Regions from separate parts of the Exiguobacterium sp. MMG028 genome, predicted to be linked through region 1. Evidence: predicted binding sites of a transcription regulator. Region 1 holds the regulator's gene; each other region holds the start of a gene.
What was found. Region 1 encodes Rex, which represses fermentation and respiration genes when NADH is low (regulators of the CRP and FNR family bind a similar motif). Its sites were predicted from a motif close to TTGTGAAATATTTCACAA; they were not measured.
Positions count from the first base shown of each region.

Region 2: a site for Rex is predicted at 1,514-1,531, ahead of PJK55_RS11575 (DoxX family membrane protein). Genes of this name have one in related genera too.
Region 3: a site for Rex is predicted at 1,761-1,778, ahead of PJK55_RS01830 (L-lactate dehydrogenase). Genes of this name have one in related genera too.
Region 4: a site for Rex is predicted at 1,916-1,933, ahead of cydD (thiol reductant ABC exporter subunit CydD). Genes of this name have one in related genera too.

Region 1 covers NZ_JAQJIN010000005.1:87,944-91,084, reverse strand. Annotated here, with positions in the region: gene PJK55_RS13785 (ABC-F family ATP-binding cassette domain-containing protein) at 1-936, opposite strand, end outside; gene PJK55_RS13780 (redox-sensing transcriptional repressor Rex) at 1,087-1,743, shown strand; gene tatA (twin-arginine translocase TatA/TatE family subunit) at 1,743-1,961, shown strand; gene tatC (twin-arginine translocase subunit TatC) at 1,965-2,753, shown strand; gene PJK55_RS13765 (hypothetical protein) at 2,885-3,141, shown strand, end outside.
Region 2 covers NZ_JAQJIN010000003.1:188,971-192,111, reverse strand. Annotated here, with positions in the region: gene PJK55_RS11585 (MFS transporter) at 1-569, shown strand, start outside; gene PJK55_RS11580 (DUF3817 domain-containing protein) at 591-887, opposite strand; gene PJK55_RS11575 (DoxX family membrane protein) at 969-1,475, opposite strand; gene PJK55_RS11570 (pyridoxamine 5'-phosphate oxidase family protein) at 1,654-2,067, opposite strand; gene PJK55_RS11565 (cold-shock protein) at 2,185-2,385, opposite strand; gene PJK55_RS11560 (glycoside hydrolase family 55 protein) at 2,647-3,141, shown strand, end outside.
Region 3 covers NZ_JAQJIN010000001.1:343,924-347,064, forward strand. Annotated here, with positions in the region: gene PJK55_RS01810 (1,4-alpha-glucan branching protein domain-containing protein) at 1-120, shown strand, start outside; gene rpmG (50S ribosomal protein L33) at 205-369, shown strand; gene PJK55_RS01820 (5-formyltetrahydrofolate cyclo-ligase) at 424-978, shown strand; gene PJK55_RS01825 (DUF92 domain-containing protein) at 957-1,727, shown strand; gene PJK55_RS01830 (L-lactate dehydrogenase) at 1,897-2,853, shown strand; gene PJK55_RS01835 (rhomboid family intramembrane serine protease) at 2,976-3,141, shown strand, end outside.
Region 4 covers NZ_JAQJIN010000002.1:554,885-558,025, forward strand. Annotated here, with positions in the region: gene cydC (thiol reductant ABC exporter subunit CydC) at 1-167, opposite strand, end outside; gene cydD (thiol reductant ABC exporter subunit CydD) at 164-1,888, opposite strand; gene PJK55_RS10020 (Crp/Fnr family transcriptional regulator) at 2,011-2,700, opposite strand; gene PJK55_RS10025 (glycoside hydrolase family 31 protein) at 2,813-3,141, opposite strand, start outside.

The DNA.
Region 1 (3,141 bases):
GTCACCGTCCGGCGCATCGAGTCGGTCGACTTTCTCGAGACGTTTCCGCACGCTTTGTGCCCGTTTCGTCGTCGTCGCCCGGGCGATGTTTCGCTGAATGAAGTCCTGCATCTTGGCAATCTCTTCTTGCTGCGACTCAAACTGCTTCTTCTCTTGTTCGTAGAGAGCGGCCTTCTGTTCGAGATACTTCGTGTAGTTCCCGACGAAGCGGCGGCTCCGATGACGCGACAACTCATAGACGACCGAGACGACGCGGTCGAGGAAGTATCGGTCGTGGGAGACGATGAGGACGGCACCTTTATAGCCGCTCAAGTACTTCTCAAGCCAGGCAAGCGTCTCGATGTCCAAATGGTTCGTCGGCTCGTCCAAGATGAGCAGGTCGGGACTTTGAAGGAGCATCTTCGCCAAGGCGAGACGCGTCCGTTGTCCCCCAGAGAGCGTATCGATTCGACGTTCGAAGTCGTCCGGATAGAAGCGCATCCCGTGAAGGACCGAGCGGATCGTCGCTTCATACTGGTAACCACCGCGCTCTTTGAACGTATGCTGTTCTTCATCGTAAGAGGAGAGGAGGCGTTCGTACGCAGCGGCGTCGTTTAGAATCCGTTCGGATCCCATGTCGGCCTCCATGCGACGGAGCGTCTTCTCTTGCTCGATCAAGTCCGTGAAGACGGTGAGCATCTCGTTCCAAATCGTCTCGTCGGATTCGAGCCCTGAGTCTTGGGCGAGATAGCCGATGGTGACGTCTTTTGGCTTCATGATGTCCCCGGAGTCATAGTTGTATTCACCGGCGATGACTTTCAAAAGCGTCGACTTCCCGGCCCCGTTTCGGCCGACGAGGGCGACGCGTTCGCCTTCTTGGATTTCGAGTTTGACGTTTTCTAAAATCGGCTCGACGCCGAAGGATTTGGATAAGTTATTGACTTGCAGTAGGATCAAGTGAAAAAACCCCTTTCTCTCTATTTAGTATACTGTATTTTTCAGCGATTTTAGGTATATTCGTTGAGTGGTCATGTGAATTCGTTTACAATCAAGGTGTATGAAATTCAGATTCGTTTGTAACGTGTCGTAAAAAGGAGGCTCTTTCCGTTGAGTCAAAACGAACCAAAGATTCCACAAGCGACAGCCAAACGGTTGCCACTATACTATCGATTTATTCAAAGCCTGCACGCGTCAGGTAAACAACGTGTCTCTTCAGCAGAACTGAGTGAGGCGGTCAAGGTCGATTCGGCTACGATTCGCCGTGATTTCTCGTACTTCGGTGCGCTCGGTAAAAAGGGATATGGCTATAACGTGCAGTATCTGTTAGACTTTTTCCGAAAGACACTGAATCAGGACGAGATTACGAATGTCGCCTTGGTCGGGGTCGGTCACCTTGGGACGGCATTCGTCAACTATAACTTCCTTAAAAACAATAACACACATATCGTCGTCGGGTTCGACGCAGACGAGACAAAAGTCGGCACGACGATGTCAGGCGTCCCAATTCATCACGTCGATGAGATGGAACAAATTATGAAGCAAAACAAGATTGACGTCGCCATTTTGACGGTACCTTCTGCCTATGCGCAGTCCGTCGCAGACGACTTGGTCCGTTTCGGTATCAAGGGCATCTTGAACTTCACACCGGCACGACTTACAGTACCGGACACGGTTCGCGTCCATCACATCGATTTGTCGATTGAGCTGCAGTCACTCATTTACTTTATGCAACACTATCCAACCGCTGAGGGGGTCCATCAATAATGGAATTACTAGCATCATCACTCGTCGTCGGGATTCCGGGTGGGGCGAGTCTATTCATCATCGCCATCATCGCGCTCATCATCTTCGGACCGAAGAAATTACCGGAGTTTGGTCGCGCGGCCGGACAAACGCTTCGTGAGTTCAAAAATGCAACGAACGGCATGATGAACGAGCACGACGAGAACGACAAGAAAGCTATCGAAAAGAAAGAGCAGTAAGCCATGAATCATCAACCTGATCAAGAGCGGGAACTCACCGATCACTTGACAGAGCTGCGGAGACGACTGATGCTATCTGCATTTGTCGTCTTTGCCTTCTTTTTGATGGCTTTGCCGAGTGTCAAATATGTACTCGCGTACTTGCAAGAAGATCTCGTCGAACGCGGGCTCGAACTGAACGCCTTTGGGGTCGCGGACCCGCTCATGATTTACTTGAACTTGGCGCTCATCATCGGCCTGATTGCGGCGAGCCCATTCCTACTGTATCAAGTGTGGGCGTTTGTCGCACCCGGTCTGCATCCGAATGAACGGAAAGGTACGCTTGCCTATATCCCAATCATCTTCGGATTGTTCTTGATCGGTCTTGCGTTCGCCTACTACTGGTTGTTCCCGCTCGTCCTCGATATCTCGACGGACCTCGGGCAAGACCTCGGACTCGAACAAATCATCGGGGCGAACAATTACTTCACGTTCTTGTTGCAACTGACGATCCCGTTCGGTCTATTGTTCCAATTGCCGGTCGTGACGATGTTCTTGACCCGGATTGGTGTCGTGACACCATACTTCTTATCGAAGATTCGTAAGTATGCGTACTTCGCGCTATTCGTAGTCGCGGCATTCATCACACCACCGGATTTGACGTCGCACCTCATGGTATCATTGCCACTCTTCTTCCTGTATGAAATCAGTTTATCGATTTCACGCGTCACCTACAAAGGGGTGCTGCGCCGAGAGAAAGAAGCGATGGTGCAAGAACAGATGGATTTAATGAAACAGATGAATGAGAAATAAGCATCGTTCCGTAAATGGGACGATGCTTTTTTTGTCGTTTCAAGCTGATGTCATACGACATGAGTGATTGAGATAATTTTCCATTTTATGTGTTACAATAAAATGAGTCGCACAGTGAAGGGGGAAGTACGATGATTCGAGAGTACAATGGAGAAGTCCTTGTATTGCTAGGCGCTCTGACAACCATCCTACTGCTTTTCTCATTTTTCGCTATCAAATCTCGATTGCGACGTCAATTCATCGTCTCGTCGTTGCTACTTGTGACTGGCTATATCTTATTTCTTGTCGGAATGACAATTGTACGTGGTTGGGATGCACTCGGTTGGCTTGCACTAGGGTTGATCTTGTATGTACTTGGTATGATTCTTCACGTTGGCACTGTCATTTA
Region 2 (3,141 bases), on a different contig from region 1:
TTTTCGTCGCGACAGAAGTGTTGTTCCCGATAGCCGCTTTACAAGAGGTTGGCGTGTCTCCGTTTCAGTTTGGACTACTTGAAAGCATGGTTGCCATTGGATTCTTAATCGCTTCTTTACTTCACGCCTTGCCACTATTTAAAATCAAACATCGCCTGTCGACCATGCGATCTGCACTGACCATACTCAGTGTTCTATTTGTCGGCCCTGCCATTCCATTATATTTGAACTTCAACGTCCTCACTTCGATTTTCTTTTTCGCAATGTTCGCCTTATTGAGTGGTTTCTTTATCGTACGTGTCAACATTCCGATTCAATTGCTCCTTCAAACGAATACGGATCCGAATTATTTAGGTCGCGTCATCGGTGTACTCGAGTCACTTGCGATGGGCATCACGCCAATCGGTTTTATTCTATTCGGGGTATTGAGTGATCTCGTGCCAGTCGCACATCTATACACTGCATGTATGATTGGCCTACTCCTATGTACATTCACACTCACCTATCGGATTCGCCATGACATCCAAGCGGAACGAGCAGCAGCTCAGTCCATTGAACGAGCGTCTTAACAAAAAAAGACATCGAACAAATCAGTTCGATGTCTTCTCTGTTGACGGGAGTACCCGTTTTTCTAATAAAAATGGTCCGAATGGGATGACAGATGCCATGACGGCAAGCGTCAGTACTTTGAATCCCCATCCGTAACGCCATGCCATATACATCGCAGCCAAGACGTATGCCACGAATAAGAATCCGTGTGCTGCGCCGACGATGCTGACGGCGAGCGGCATCCCTGCCAAATACTTCAGTGGCATCGCGATAAACAGTAACAACAAGAAGGATACGCCTTCTGTGTAGCCAATCCATTTAAAATGAGTCGTGTTCATAATCGTTCTCCTTTTTGACTTGTAGGCTATGTCTATCGTAGCCGAAAGGTGAGCGATTTGTCACAGGAGAGTGCACAAAAGTTACGAAGCTATTTGACGATTTGGTGAACGATGCAATACTTTCGTTTCGACGAAGGTGCGAAGGAACAAACCGTCGACCCCGATTTTCCCTGCGTTATGTCCAGCAACCAAAATCAATACAGAGACAATCAACATCGTTGGGTTCGTACTGACCGTTCCTGAGAGCAAGAAAGCCATGTTCATGACAAGACCGAAGAACGCCGCGCTACGTGTGAGTGCACCGAGCAATAACCCTAACCCGACCAAAAATTCACCATAAGGAATGAGGATATCGAACAATCCAGCGTTTGGAATCGCAACGTTTTCTAAGAATGCAGCCCACCATCCTGCGACAGCTGGATGTTCTCCAGTCGCGAGTGTCACCGCGTTGTTTAAGAATCCTTCCGTTCCAAAGCCACCTGTGATTTTACCCCAACCTGCTGTTAACCAATGATAACCGAGCCATACACGTAACACCGTCAAGATTGCCGTAGCGATGTTATGATTTTGCCAAAATTTCGTGAACATGATGATTCCTCCCTTTCAAGAAATTGAATAAATGAATAATGTGATTACATTCACAATATACCATCTATGTTCACTATTTCACATATGTATTTTTGTTTGTTCATGATTCGTCCATATGTACGTCACACTCTATTCATATCCATCAAAAAGACGCCTACTTGAGGCGCCTTTGAGGATTTTACAAGGTCACTTCTTGAGGTGGCTGACCTTTCTTGTTCATCACACGCATCGATTCCGGCTCGATTTTGAGGATGACAAGCTTCGGATCGTCTGGTCCATCAAACCAGCCTTCGAGTTTGTCGTTCCACACTTTTTCTTTCATCGATTCATCATCTGACACAGTCGCTTTCCCTAAAATTTCTAAGTATGTGTCGCCGACCCCATCGCCATCATAACCAATCAAAATATGCGTATATGGATTCTTCTCTAATTCCTCCACCTTATCTGTATCGTTCGAGGTTGCTGTATAGAGTGTGAAATCATCATGGAAAAATGTCATGTAACGACTATGTGGCTTCACCTTATATACGGTCGCCATCGTCCCTACATTACTTGAATCTAGAATCTTTAATGCTGTTTCTTTTGCACTCATTCCGAATTCCTCCTTCATGGTTTGTCGCTCGTATACTGTTCCCTCAAACCACACGATTAAACACAAAAAAACCTGCTCGCCGATGCGAGCAGGTATCATATTCCTTAGAAAGGAAGATTAGATTTTTTCAACGTTAGAAGCTTGTGGTCCACGAGCTCCGTCTGTGATTTCGAAAGTTACTTCTTGGCCTTCTTCAAGTGTTTTGAAGCCGTCGCCTTGGATTGCTGAGAAGTGTACGAATACGTCGTCTCCGCCTTCCATTTCGATGAAGCCGTAACCTTTTTCTGAGTTAAACCATTTTACTTTACCTGTGTTCATGAATGAACCCTCCTGAAATAAACGCTATGCGTTATAGTAGTGCCTTACTAGAAAAAACTTGACCAAAAAAAATACAAGCCTCTGGATTATCTAATGAAAAATAATCCCAAGCACTTGTGAATTATGATTCCAGCTATTCTTAATTAAGCACATATTGAATATAACACGACTAGATGCTTCTGTCTAGTAAATACTTCTGATTGCTAAAAAACAAGGCGAAACGGGTACATGCTAGAGAAGATGATGCGAGGAGGATTTATTATGAAAAATGCAAAGGACCCGCAATCAATCGCTTCGATGATTGCCTCATATTCTGATTGGTCGGAAGAAGACCTCATCCAGCGAACACTCGAATGGCACCGCTCCACGCGCGAGACATCTTACTCAGAGCAGCAACAATCCATCCCTTGCCGAATTCCAATGACTGAGCGCATTACGCCTGTTCAAACGTCACTCCCGCTCGAACAAATGGACGGAATGGTTCGTCCTGTTTGGATGCGCCGCCTCGATGCGGAATATTTGAACCTAATGCAGGTCACAAAACAACGTGTTGATGTGACAGACTATGGCGCCGTCGGGGACGGACAAACGGATTGCACGCTCGCTTTTCGTCTCGCCCTCCGCTCGAACCGCCGCGTCTTTGTCCCGGCAGGTGTGTATATCGTTCGGGGCATTCGCCTTCCTTCGAACTGCGTGTTAGAAGGTGCCGGACAGGACGTCACCATTCTAAAACTATCGGATCGTGCGCCAAAGCAT
Region 3 (3,141 bases), on a different contig from region 1:
GAAGAGCTCTCGATGAACGACCTGAAACAATGGTATAAAGTAAGCGAGAATGTCAACACATGCCTACCTCTTGAATCTTCTCCTTACGGACAGGAATCAATGAAAAAGAACGTGAAATAACCTTGCTTTTTCATAAGAAACTTGGTAGGATAATTGAGTATGCTTAGACTGTAAAGCAAAAGCACTTGATACAACATCATTAAGATGGGAGTGAAAGAAATGCGCGTTAAAATTACATTAGCTTGCACAGAAACAGGCGATCGCACGTACATCACGAAGAAAAACAAACGTAACAACCCAGAGCGCCTTGAGTTGCGCAAATACAACCCACGTCTCCGTCGTCACACGCTTTACCGCGAAGTGAAGTAATGAGGGACCGGCCGTCACATATGTGGCGGCTTTTTTTGTAAGGAGGAATGCGTTGTGGAAGACAAAGCAGCGTTAAGACGAACGGTCCATCAGTATATTAAACAAATGAACAATCGCCAACAAGTTGACCGAGTCATCCATCAGCGGTTGTTCTCAACAGAGATATGGAAAGAAAGCCAGACGATTGCCGTGACATCGTCACTTCCGCTTGAAATCGATACATCGCCAATCATTCATGAAGCGTTTGAAGCAGGAAAAACGGTGTGCGTCCCGAAAGTAACGGAGCAGGGGTTAACGTTTCATATTATTCATTCAGTAGATGACCTTGAGAAGGGCGTCATGAATATTTTGGAGCCGACGACCCCGCCGACGACGAAAAGCATCGACCTCTGTCTTGTGCCGGGAAGGGTGTTTGACCGTTCAGGATATCGAATTGGTTGGGGTGGAGGATACTATGACCGATTTTTACGTACATATGAAGGGGAGACGGTTTCATTAGCGTACTCCATTCAATTGGTCGATCAAGTGCCGACTGAACCACATGATCTACCTGTTCAGTGGATTGTGACAGAAAAGGAGATGATTCAATGTTCGCCATATTTGTTGTAACTTGTATCGTCGCCTTTCTCGGGTATCGGTTACGCTCCTTGACGATCTCGGGAGCCTTCTTGACAGTGGTGACGGGAGTATTGATCGGGTTATCGTTTGGTTGGTTCGGCCTCTATTTACTCGGCGTATTCTTCTCGACATCTTCACTTGCATCGAAATATCGATCTCGTGATAAACAAAATGTAGATGACATTGTCGAAAAAACGGGAGCGCGCGACGCCATTCAAGTGTTAGCAAACGGTGGGGTAGGGATTCTCTGTGCCCTCGGTTACTTACTGACAGATGACCTCGTTTATCTTTATATGTACATCGTGTCCATTGCGGCAGCGACGAGTGACACGTGGGGATCTGAATTCGGTGTCCTCGCAAAACGTAAACCGCGCTTCATGTTCACGTTTAGAGAAGTTGAGCCGGGAACGAGCGGTGCCGTTTCAACATTTGGGACGGTCATGTCGATTGTAGGCGCATTCGTGATCGTTTGCTCTTCTCTCCTGTTTGTCGAATTGGATATGGCATTACTGTTGGCGCTTTGGGGAATCGGACTGAGTGGGAGTGTCATCGACACATTGCTCGGGGCGACGGTTCAACGGAAGTTTCGTTGTACGGTTTGTGGAAAGCTGACGGAAAAGAAAGTTCATCATCAAGTTTCTACAACATATGTGTCAGGGTGGCGTGTGCTAGGGAATGATGCAGTCAATTTCTTATCCGTTCTTGGAGCGGCGTCTATTTGTTTTTTGGTGTTCGGATGAGGGTAGTACAGAAAATGAAGATGTTTCAAATGAATGTGAATGTTGTCACAATATCGCCAAAGTGAAAACGGTTTCCACTGTAGTTAGGGTTTGTGAATGATGTTACAATCTTGTTGTAACAGAGATAACAAAAACATGAAACAGATTGATCGAAGGGTGGAGAATCAATATGGAAACATTAAATCATGCTAAAGTAACGCGCGTCGCACTTGTAGGGGCAGGGGCAGTTGGAGCGAGCTTTGCGTACCAGTTAACGACAGCAAGCCTTTGTGAAGAACTCGTCATCATTGACATCAACAAGGCAAAAGCAGAAGGGGAAGCGATGGACTTGAACCACGGCGTCTCGTTCGCGTCTTCACCGATGCGTGTATGGGCAGGGGATTACGCAGACTGTGGTGTAGCAGACATCGTCGTCATTACTGCAGGTGCACCGCAACGTCCAGGTGAGACTCGTCTTGACCTTGTCGAAAAAAATGCGAAAATCATGAAATCGATGATTTCAGATATTATGGATTCTGGTTTTGATGGCATTATCATTATCGCCTCAAACCCGGTCGACATTATGACGCATTTGGCTTGGAAGTATTCAGGACTACCTAAACATCGCGTCTTCGGCTCAGGAACTGTACTCGATACGTCGCGTTTACGTTACATGCTTGGCGACTATTTCAATGTCGACCCACGTAACTGTCATGCCTATATCATGGGTGAGCACGGTGACACTGAATTTGCTGCTTGGAGTAATGCTCGTATCTATGGAAAGTCTGTTGAGCAGTTACTTGAAGAGCATGATGAATATAACTGGCAAGACCTTGAAGACATATATGTGAACGTACGTGATGCGGCTTATCACATCATCGAACGTAAAGGTGCGACATACTATGCCATTGGACTCGGATTACTCCGTTTGGTCAAAGCGGTCCTTCGTAATGAGAACACGTTGCTGACAGTCGGTGCTCATCTTGATGGGGAATACGGTTTACACGATATTCATATCGGGGTACCGGCGATCATCAACCGTCAGGGCGTGCGTGAGGTCGTTGAGATTGAGTTGTCAGAAGAAGAACATCAAAAAATGCAACATTCTGCGAACGTCCTTATGAAAACGATGGAACCTGTCTTGTAATCGCGATATATGAGTGACCCGTAGCCGTAAAGGTTGCGGGTTTTTTGTACGTTTGAGGCAAGCCACGACTTTGTCGTGAGGTACAACGTGATTTACAATAGAATGAGAGAGGAGGGATTTTGTTGGCGACTTGCTTCTGGGAAGACATTTATCAAGCGATCGAGAACGGTGGACGAATCGAAGGGATATTAGAACCATCCCGTGCAGTCATCTTGTTTGATACAAAAGCAGGTGATCGCTATGACTTATACGTTCAAACTGAAAAAGCATGGGCGAATCATGTCGGTA
Region 4 (3,141 bases), on a different contig from region 1:
ATGAGCGCATACAGTGGCGGGACGAGCCCTGCCCTTGAGACAAGGTATCCGCTTGCTGCAAACAGGGCGACCGCCGCAATCCCGGCTGCATATCCAAAGAAGATGGAGAGAAGGATATCTTTCTTTTCGCGCATCATCCATTTTGTAATCGTCCAAAGCGAGTTCATCGGCTCACCCCTTTCTGAAGCGCAAACAGTTCCGCATACTCTGGGACGGCGAGCAACGCGTCATGCGTTCCTTCTGCAATCCGTTTCCCGTCCTGCATAAACCAGATGGTATCCGCCTCTTTGATTGTATGCAGGCGATGAGCCACCGTGATCAACGTTGCCTCTTTCGACAACTCAGCAATCGAACGTCTCACAATCTGCTCAGTCTTCAAATCGAGACCGGTCGTCGGCTCATCGAACAAGAGGATACCAGGTCGTTTAAAGAAGGCACGGGCGAGTGCGAGACGTTGTCGTTCCCCACCCGATAGACCAAATCCACCTTCTCCAAGTTCCGTCCAGATCCCGTTCGGTAATTGATCGATGACCTCAGAAAGTCCTGCCGCATCGGCCGCTTCCCGTAACGCGAGCTCATCGGCCTCTTCGCCTAAGGCGATGTTATCGGCAAGTGTTCCGGCGAATAGATAAGGGTTTTGTGAGATATAGGCAATATTTCCATACCAGGCAGACTCGTCAAACGACTGAAGTGGTTCACCATCCACGAGGACACGTCCCGATTTCACCTGTAGAAGTCCGGAGATGACGTTCAGTACTGTCGTCTTCCCAGAACCGCTCGCACCGACTAAGGCCAGGTGGGTACCGGACGGAATCCGACCGCTCAACGGTTGAAGTGCAAAACGTCCGCCTGCATATTCGAAGGAGACGTCTTCGAGTTCAAGGTTTGGTGTTCGTGAACCAAGTGACTTCGTTCCCCATTCGATGCGGTCATCGGGGGCGTCTAATACCTCAAAGATTCGGTCGGCCGCGCCCATACTCCCACGTCCCGTATGGAAGGCACTTCCTAAATCTTTAATCGCCAAATAATACTCTGGCGCCAAAACGAGAATCAAAAAGCCAGAGAAGAACGTGAGGTTTTGCCACACGACCATCTGCAATGCGACCTCTAACGCAACGACACCGGTACTGAGCATCGAGATGAACTCCAGCATGAGTCCCGATAAGAACGCCGTCTTCAAGACGACCATCGTCGCATCCCGAAAGTCGAGACTACTCTTCTCAATTGCCTTCGCTTCTTGCTCGGTGCGATTGTAGAGTTTAAGCGTCGTCAATCCTTGTAACACATCTAAAAACTTACCGGAAAACTGGTTCATCTTCTCCATTTGTTCTTCCGATTTTTTCTGGGTCGCAATCCCGATGATGATGAAGAACAGCGGGATGAACGGTGCCGTCACCATCATGATGACTCCTGAGATCCAGTGTTGGCTGAAGACGACGACCAGAATAAGAAGCGGGATGATCGATGTTTGGATGACTTGTGGCCAGTATTGGCTAAAGTAAGCGTCCACCTCATCAACTGCATCCATGAACACACTGACCTTTTTCCCGGACTGACCGGTCAAGGACGATTCGACCGGGCTCGTGGCATACCGATCCAACAATTGAAGGCGTAATGCCTGTTTTGCTTTTTCGGACAAACTCGCACCAATTCGTCCCGATACGTAGCCGAAGAGTGCTCGCGCCAAGAGGGCGAGGACGAGCCACATCAATGCCGGAAGGATGGCTTCGAATGATTCATCTTTCAAGAAAATTCGGTCGACAATGTCGACGATTAAATATGCTTGCGCCAAAATCGATAGTCCGATCATGATTGCGGACAACACGAGTCCGATGATATGACTTCTTTCGGCGAAAGCAAGGGCTTGCAGTCGTTTCACTGCATTCATCCTTTCTCTATCTACAATTCCATTGCTTTGTGAGATTCATCACTAATTATACAATATGCACCGTCTCGAAGCGAACGCTCCGCTCGTTCAAGTATGTAAAAGACGCCCTCATCCGAGTGGCGTCAATCGATGTCTTGTTCAAAATATTCGGGATGTCCGATGACGAGTTGGTGGGCGTCGATCCGAAGGACATCTTCTTTTCGGAGCTTGGCTAAAATCGTCGAAACCGTCTCCCGGGACGTACCGGACAGACGAGAAAGTTCGATTGCGGTGAACGGACAGCGGACGCGGACGCCTTGTTCATCTGGCTCTCCTAAATCTTCCATCAAGAAATGGAGTGTATTCAAGACGCGCTCTTTTGCACTCGGCGTGATAATTTCTTGGACGCGACGCTCATGCAAATCGAGAATCCGATTCATCTGACCCACGATATAGAGCAGCATGCTCGACTGTGTGGCCACGAATCGCTCAAATCGATCCGTCGGGATGTAGATGACCTCAATGTCCGTCACGGCCTCGGCCGTATGACGATAGTCTTCCCCCGTAAACAGACCGTTGTAAGGAAAGAATTGTTTGGGTTTCACATAGTCGGCATAATGATGGGTCGCATTTTCGTTCATCCGTTCGAGTTTGATATAACCGCTCATCAAGAAATACACACGCTCGCGCGGATCCCCTTCCATGAACAATAGTTGTCCTTTCCGATACGTCCGGCAATAGACGTGCGGAATCAACTGTTCAAGTGCTCGACTTGGACATGTCGCAAACAGTGTCAACTGCCGTAAATCGTCAATCGTCCACATGTGTCGCATGTTTATCCCCTCATTTCCATTCTTCTATCTTCAGTATAGTGGGATTTTCAATGAAAACGCTTTCTAAATCCAACATTTTTCTGACATGATAAAAGGGGGTCTCCCCCCTTTTTCAGTCCAACATCAGTTCCAATAGCGCGTCCTGTAAATCACGATCGAGTTCTAGCGCATGGATGTCGAACAGCCATGCCTCGAGACGCGTCTTCGTGGTCGCCATCTGATACAGACGATCTTTCAAGTCATAAGCGATTTCAGCACGGTCTAAGAACCGATAGAGACGGTCGAGTCGATGCGCGTTCTGTGTCAGATCGACCGGAAGCGTCACAGTCTGCTCCTGTTTCCATTCACCGAGTGGGATGTGTAACGTCTGCGTCTCCGCATCATAGTCCCCTTCTCCGACGACCCCGCGGACTAGAATTGTCAGCGTTCGATTCGCCGGGA